Regions from separate parts of the Brevibacillus sp. SKDU10 genome, predicted to be linked through region 1. Evidence: a T-box and tRNA genes for the amino acid it is inferred to sense, from the RefSeq annotation. Region 1 holds a T-box; the other holds one or more tRNA genes.
The links. A T-box is a leader RNA that pairs with one kind of tRNA and senses whether it is charged. The one in region 1 lies ahead of argS (arginine--tRNA ligase), so its partner is inferred to be a tRNA-Arg.
Positions count from the first base shown of each region.

Region 2: it encodes a tRNA-Arg, which carries the amino acid that the T-box ahead of argS (arginine--tRNA ligase) is inferred to sense. The anticodon was not compared.

Region 1 is NZ_LSSO01000008.1:22,506-26,723, forward strand. It holds gene argS (arginine--tRNA ligase) at 1-1,705, opposite strand, end outside; T-box leader at 1,911-2,175, opposite strand; gene AYJ08_RS01325 (hypothetical protein) at 2,230-2,706, opposite strand; gene AYJ08_RS22690 (YjcZ family sporulation protein) at 2,965-3,063, opposite strand; gene AYJ08_RS22695 (YjcZ family sporulation protein) at 3,116-3,238, opposite strand; SAM riboswitch class I at 3,434-3,533, shown strand; partial or broken gene metH (methionine synthase) at 3,643-4,218, shown strand, end outside.
Region 2 is NZ_LSSO01000214.1:7,292-11,509, forward strand. It holds gene AYJ08_RS22390 (sugar-binding transcriptional regulator) at 1-96, opposite strand, end outside; gene AYJ08_RS22395 (glutaredoxin family protein) at 251-550, opposite strand; gene rpoN (RNA polymerase factor sigma-54) at 601-1,986, opposite strand; tRNA gene AYJ08_RS22405 (tRNA-Arg) at 2,252-2,326, shown strand; gene AYJ08_RS22410 (stalk domain-containing protein) at 2,917-3,432, shown strand; gene ytzI (YtzI protein) at 3,526-3,633, opposite strand; gene AYJ08_RS22420 (hypothetical protein) at 3,887-4,147, shown strand; gene AYJ08_RS22425 (RNA polymerase sigma factor) at 4,200-4,218, shown strand, end outside.

The DNA.
Region 1 (4,218 bases):
CCTCAGGAGCTTCCAATCCCAATAGACGGAGTCCTTCTTTTAGTACAACAATAACTGCTGCTACCAATTGTAGGCGAGCTTGTTTTACTTGTTCATCCTCTGCGACAATGCGGACATGCGCGTAGAATTTGTTGAAGGTTTGAGCCAGATCAATTACGTATTTTCCAATCTGCGAAGGATCGAATTGATCGCGAGCCTTTTCCAGAATGCTTGGGAACTGCAATAGAGTAGTAACGACTGCCCATGTTTCTGGACCCTCTAGAGCTTTATCTACTACTGTTACAGCTCCTGGCTGGTACCCACCTTTTTTCAATAGAGAGCAAGCGCGGGCATGAGTGTATTGAACGTAAGGCCCTGTTTCCCCTTCAAAAGTAAGCATTTCTTCCCAGGAAAAGTTGACATCGTTTAAACGGTAATTTTTCAAGTCATGGAAGATAACGGCACCTACACCAACTTGGCGAGCAACCTGTTCTTTATTTGCAAGAGAAGGATTTTTCTCTTGGATTACTTTAAGTACATCTGCGATTGCTTGAGACAATACTTCTTCCAACAGAACGACTTTCCCTTTGCGAGTGGACATTTTTTTACCGTCTTTTAACATCATGCCAAATGGAATATGATGCATATTGTTAGCCCAGTCATAGCCCATTTTTAGCAAGACCTTAAATAGCTGTTGGAAATGCAGGCGTTGTTCTCCGCCAACCACATATAATGCTTTTCCAAAATCATATTGCTCATGACGATACAAAGCAGCAGCAAGGTCGCGGGTTGCGTAAAGGGTAGCACCGTCACGTTTTTTAATTAAGCAAGGAGGCATGTCGTACTCATCCAGAGATACAACCATTGCGCCTTCGGATTCTGTTAACAATCCTTTTTCCTCTAATAAATCAACAACGCGATCCATTTGATTATTGTAGAATGCTTCTCCATTGAAGGAGTCAAAGGATACGCCCATTAATTCATAGATCTTTTTAAATTCTTGTAAGGATTCGTCGCGGAACCATTGCCATAATTGCTGGGCTTCTTGATCGCCGTCCTCTAATTTCTTGAACCATTCACGACCTTGATCTTCCAGTGTTGGATCGTTTTCTACTTCTTCATGGAAGTGTACATACAGCTTGAGCAATTCTTTAATAGGCTCAGCTTTTACTTTATCTTCATCGCCCCATTTTTTATAGGCAACAATCAGTTTACCAAATTGTGTACCCCAGTCCCCCAAGTGATTGATGCGAACTGGCTGATAGCCATGCTTTTCCATGATGTTTGCAAGTGCATTCCCGATAACGGTTGAGCGCAAATGCCCCATCGAGAAGGGTTTAGCAATGTTTGGAGAAGATAAGTCGATTGGTACCTTTTTACCAGCACCAACATTAGTTGCACCATATGCAGACCCTTGCTCTAGAATCGTTTTAATACAAGAGGTCATAACGCTGGTTTGATTATAAAACAAATTGATGTATGCATTTGTCACCTGTACATCCTGTAAGAAAGGCAGAGAAATCTTAGAAGCTAGCTCCGTTGCAATCATTGGTGGTGCCTTGCGCAGAGCTTTAGCTAATTGGAAGCAAGGGAAGGCTAAATCACCCATTTGTGGGTTAGGAGGAGTTTCGAGCATGCCAAGGACACGTTCGCAGGAAAAATCCTCTACGCCCATTTCAGTTAGAGCAGCAGAGATTTGTTCAGCTACTAGTTGTTTGTAATTCATGTTTATTTCATCCTTTCTTTTTAATCAACATAAATTTTCAGGGAATATGTAATCATTCCGTGGAGAAGTGGGATACATCATAAATATAACCATAGGGTATACAAGCACAGAGCGCTTTGATTAGATACAGCGTAAGATTGTTCAAAGCAACAACAGCAAAAAACCCCCCGTCTCTTTTGGATAGATATCAGTAAAAATCAATCCGTAAAGAGACGAGAGGTTATTTTATCATACTCCCGCGGTGCCACTCTTCTTGTTCTTTTCAATTAGACCAATAAATGATCGTAATTGGAAAAAACCTGCTTGATAGCTGTAACGGGCAAACCCGGCAAGCTCTATACATTGTCAATAGACAAGATTCAAGCTGCGTCTCCGAGGTGCGCTTCATCATGGCCGTTCTATCAGGCTTCCACCAATCCTGACTCGCTAGTAGCACGAACCATCATTACTCTCCTCATCATCGAGTACATGGCTATATAGCGTCTAGTATACCCAACAAAAGGCATTCTAGCAAGCAAGGTTTATCATTGGTTCTTTTTTTGCTGATCCCATTGTGGAAAATAATATTTGGTAAGGGCTTCTTTATCAGCGGCAGAGGCGAATAGTTGTTTGTATTGCCGTAAGGAATCAAGGAGCGCACGTTCTGCTCTTGCTTCTTCCTCATTCAAAAAATTTTCAGTAGGGTCAAATGCTAATAAACGATCATCTTTTCCCGTACGCCAATATGCGGTACGCCAACATTCAGGATAATGATATGCTTCCTCACCAAATAAAAGACCCACGACTTGATCAGTGGATAAAGGAAGATAGAATTCATAGGTTTCATGATTACCTCCTGCCATAAGATCAAGGTGGCAAGTTTGGTAATGCAAATAGTGCTGTTCACTCTCATGATGTTTTACGACAGTGTAGATCTCAAAGTCCGTCTCTTCTAGTACCTTTACTGGAATCAATGGGCCCTGAAACACAGATGTATGTAAATATGCTAGTTTGTTTCCCATGAAAAACCTCCATCTATCTTCCTTTTTATCCTAGCAAAGGTTCATTATCTCTACAAGCGAAGGAAGGAATGGATAAGAGATGAAAGGGGCATGTGCCTGCCCCTTCCCCTCTCCTATATTGGTGAGTGTACAAACCTGAGTAATGTTTTTTGGTTTCCTTATGGAGGTATGAAACATTGTAGAATCATGTAGAGGTGGACACAGATAAAAAAGAGCGTAACCGAATTCAGGTTTGCCGGTGAAAGAGCTTCTTATATTTTAGCAGCAGCCGCAAGAAATAATGACCAGTAGGATGAACAGCACTAAAATGAAGCTGAAATTATCACCGAAGAAATTTCCGCAGTAAGATGTACTCATGAAAGAATTCCTCCTTAATGGTTATATGTTTGAAGGTGTCGCTGCTTCGTTGCTAGTTATCGCAGCCGCAGCTTATGATTACCAGCAGAATGAACAACACTAGGATGAAGCAAAAACTCCCGCCTCCCCAGTTACCGCAAAACGATGTACTCATCTGGCAATTCCTCCTTCGCATTGTTATTCTACAGTCTATACATATCTGTCTATCTGGTGTGGGCTTACGCCTAGGGAAAGCAAAATTGGGCAGCAGGCTATAAAAAAATAAAAGATTGGGAGATAATCCATTGACGCCAATAATATCTGAATGTTAAGATACCTGTATTCAAAAGATGAACAAAGCGTCATATTGATTTCTAACTAAATATGATTTCTCTTATCTAGAGAGGCGGAGGGACTGGCCCGAAGATGCCTCGGCAACCGATAGATCAGGTGCCAATTCCAGCAGGGCTGTTTGCCTTGAAAGATAAGAGGGGATAAGTTCCTACTTAACGAACATAAGTAATCCTCTTCTTGCTTTCAGGCAGGAAGGGGATTTTTTTATTTGCCAAGTCTAATGGAGATTACGGAGGGGTATGGGGGATGAACAAACCAACATTGCAAGAGCAGCTAGCACGAAAAATATTGATACTCGATGGTGCAATGGGAACGATGCTACAGCAGGCTAATCTCACAGCGGACGATTTTGGCGGTGAGGAATATGAAGGCTGCAACGAACTATTGAATGTAACAAGACCAGATGTCATCCGGCATATTCATGCTACCTATTTTGAAGCAGGTGCTGACATTGTGGAAACAAACACATTTGGAGCAACAGATGTTGTTTTGGCAGAGTATGACATAGCAGATCGAGATTATGAACTTAATCTGGCGGCTGCACGTATTGCTAAAGAAGTAGCAGATGAATTTAGCGCGGAGTCATGGCCACGTTATGTAGCAGGTTCTATGGGGCCCACTACGAAAACCCTTTCGTTAACAGGGGGCGTTACATTTGAGCAATTAATTCATGCGTACTATCGCCAGGCTAAAGCATTGATGGAAGGTGGGGTAGATGTATTACTGTTGGAAACCTCGCAGGACACATTGAACGTAAAAGCTGGCGGCATTGGCATACGTCAGGCATTTCAGGAGCTTGGCTATGAGCTGCCTATCATGATT
Region 2 (4,218 bases), on a different contig from region 1:
CAAATGACGAATCGATTGCATAAGATCGTATCGTTTACGCAATACTTGTACGAGGTCGGGAACAAGCTTGTTTTGGATATTTAATAAAGTACGCATTCCACATTCATCCTTTTCCAGTCTTAACGGGACTCAAAACGTCCCACATCATACAAATTATGTCCCGCAGCTTTCAAAAAAATAAGCAGAATGCTTACTCTTAATGTAGCATACACTCTGCTAGCTGACAAGAAGCCAAAAGAGAAATCTTAATTTATTCACATTTACCCATTTTTTGTTGCAAATATAGGCGTAATTCCTCCTCGGCAACAACCGAGTCTACAGATACAAATGCTTCTAGCCCGTTAATTTCAACTACGGGAATCGTAAACATGTACTTTTCCTCTAATCGCATATCTAAAGTAATGTCGACAACTTTATACGTGATCGGAAATTCCTTAGCTAATCGTCTGATATGCTCCTCAACATCATCACACAAGTGACAGCCGGGCCTACCATATAAAATCATTTCAATATGATCTGATTGTAATCGTTTGCTTTCTGCGCTAGCCATGTTAACGGGTTGGCTCCTTTATCTTCTCTTATTTTACATTCATTTTATCATTACAAAAAGCGTTTTCGTTTAGCAGACGATGAGATCAACATTTCCTCTCGATACTTAGCCACAGTACGCCGGGAGATTTCAATCCCTTCTTTCTCCAGCAATTCCGCTAGCTTTTGATCCGAATATGGTTTATTCCGATCTTCTTTGTCAATGAAAGCTTTGATTCGTTTCTTCACGCTTTCTGAAGATGCCGCTTCTCCACTTGCGGTGGACAGGGCCGAAGTAAAGAAGTACTTTAATTCGAAAACACCGCGGGGAGTTTGTACATATTTATTACTGGTAGCACGACTGATTGTAGATTCATGCAATTGAACTCGCTCCGCAATATCTTTTTGAGTCATCGGTTTTAAATAATGAATCCCTTTCTCAAAAAAGTCATTCTGCAAGTCAACAATCGCCTGTGTTACACGCAACAGGGTCATTCTTCTTTGCTCTAGACTTTTTGCAAGCCACACCGCTGCATTTAGTTTTTCATGAACAAATTGCCGAGCCTCATCCTTCTCGGTTTTCTCTTTTAGCATTCGTTCATAAAAGGGATTGATAGACAATCGCGGTAACGAAGAATCGTTGACAATGACAATATATTCTCCCATTACCTTTTCAACTGTAACATCAGGAACAATGTAGCGTATATCTGCGCTGCTATAAGCCGCTCCAGGTCTCGGATTCAGTGTACGAACCAAATCAGCAATCCGTTGTACATCACCTACGCTTATATGAAGCTGTTCAGCAATTTTTCCAAAACGATTATTTGCCAGATCAACTAGATGATGCTTAATGACTTCTACGATATGTTCGTCATCCTGTCCCTCATGCTCTAGTTGTAACAGCAAGCATTCTTCTAGCGAACGCGCAGCTACACCAGCCGGGTCTAAATGCTGAATCACTCGAAGAACATCCTCTACCTCCGCCAAATCAACTCCTAACCGCTCCTTAATGTCAGTGACAGGCACTTCTAGATAACCTCGCTCATCAAGATTTCCTATAATATATTGGGCAATCTGACGTTGTACTGGCGTCAATCTTTTTACATAACCGAGTTGTTCTTCTAAATGAGAAAATAAGGTGGTTCGTGTATCACTCACATAATCTAGAGGACTGTAGGCGCTTTCATCTCTGTTGACTGAAAAATCATTATGCCCCGGATTATTCAATAATTCCTTCCAATCAAAGTCCAAGCTTTTTTCCCGTTTATCTACAGGCAACGGTTCTTGGGCAACCGCAATTTCCTGAAGATCAATCACTGGATTTTCGATCGCTTGGTCCTGCAAATAATTCATCAGATCAATGGCCGAAAACTGCAATATCGTAATAGCTTGACGCAATTCAGGCGTCATCACTAACTTTAACGTCTGTTCTTGATACAAACCTAAGCCCATATTCATATTGCATTCCTCCTCCCCGTCAGAAACCATCAAGCTGTCGATAGCTCCAACAACTTCTTTCCACCTTTCCTTACTCTCTTCCTCTATTATAGCGTTCATGCAATTTTCCTGCCAAGACGTATCTTTTATTGACACACTTTTCATACAGTATATCAAGGTTGGCTCGGCAAAGACTCTTTTTTTGTTGCTCTTTTTAATCATACAGTAAAAAAGTTGTCCTATGCTCCATTTTCGTATATAATAAACTTTGTTGTCTGAAACATATGCGCCCGTAGCTCAGTGGATAGAGCAGCGGTCTCCGGAACCGCGTGCGTAGGTTCGATTCCTATCGGGCGTACCATATTAGTTAAACCTCGAAGCCTCCGTTTATTACGGGGGTTTTTATGTGTGCAAAAATGAAGCCGCATCTAATTTTAGCTGATTCTTTAAAAATGATATCCATTGCATAATTCCTTTGCTATAATATTATCAGATTATTCTAAAAGTTGGTGGTATTTATGCGGAAGGTACTATTTTGTGTAGGGTGGTTAACAATGTCATGGATGTTTCTTTATGTAGTAATGCTTCTGCGATAAACACTAACCTTGTCCAAGCAACAAATGCCTTTAGATTACTAGGTATTTTGAAAGCGCAGTCATTTTGTAAAGCTACTTACTACTAAGCAAATGGGTCTTTCTACTTAGTTTTGCTTTCTTTATGAGCTTTCCTGCGCTTCTGTAGTGCTTGAGAATGAGATGACACTCCAGTAATCCTATGATGAAATGAAATATCTCACATGATACGAGGTTTTACAGGGCGAAATACAAAATTTCTACCCATTATTTATGATCGTTAGATACAATTTCCTATTACCCGCGACTTTTGCAGATTTTGTCATCATTTGTCATACTGTGATTAACAAAAATAAAGATAAGTGGGGCTTATTTAAGTATGGGTAAGTTAAATGTAAAATCGTTAGCAATTGGCATTGGAATCGGGGCTCTATTATCCTCCTCTATCGCCTATGCTGCTTCAGAAATGGCTGTCAAACCAGATATGGAAAAGCCTATTACTTTTTACTTCGATGGTGTACCTAAATCACCACCTGTTCAAACACAAGGATTTCTATACAAAAATACAGCATATGTCCCTGTTCGTTTTGCAGCAGAAAACCTTGGCAAACCGATCGTATACGATGGGAAATCACTCTCTGTCTACATCGGTAAACTCCCGACAAGCAAAACCTATTCTAAGTATCAAGCTGTAGAATTGGTACGCCAGAAATATGGGAAAGAGGTACCGGAGAATTTCACGATTGCTTATGATCACGATGATGAACGCGGAAATTATGTCATCCAGATTTATCAAGAGGTGGTAAATAACTTCCAGAGCGGAGATCGTTATATTAACACCTACGGCTGGTATATCGTAAACCCTAATACCGGCGATATTAAGTCTTTGTTTTAACCTTAATAGCTATTATTATGCGATCTTTTCTACCTAACATTTTTTCTCGTCTTATAAAAGTAAAACACACCTGAATGCGGTGTGTTTTTTCTTTTACTTATCTATATCGTCTATTTTGTTTTTGTAAGAATATCCTTTATTTATTGCCCAAATCGAACATCCAACTATGATACCGACAATGACAACAACAGCAATAATCATGGAACTCAATTTTCCATCACCCCCGTTTGTTTGGTGTACAGTCCCCTTTCCATTGTACAGAACATTCAAAAACAAACCAAGGGAATACAGCTTTCTATGCACAATGCATAATTATTGACGTATGATAACCCGTCTGCCTCCGTATGATCTAGTGCTGTTGTCACATAATAACCATAAAACAATTCCACGAACAAATGTTTTGTGCACAACCTGTTGATAACTTTGTGGATAAATACTAGGGAGGTCTATCAATATGGAAGAACAATTATTTCTCATTTATCAGGAATCAAATGAAGATGAATGCCTTCTAACAATCCAGCCCTATTTAACTTCAGAGGAATTAGCGGAGGCAATTAGTCGCTTAGAACATCGAGACATTACAGACTACACCATTATTAAAGGAAAAAAAATGAAGGCAAAAATGCGGGTCATGATTGACCTAACAGAAGATACTGGAAAAGATTTGAAGGAAGAAGAACCTCATAAGTCGAATGAAGAAAAGGATTTAGATTAACGAAATTTTTAAGATAAAACTTACGTACTAGTACTAGAAAGGAGGACCGAATGTGGAAGAGCAATCACGCG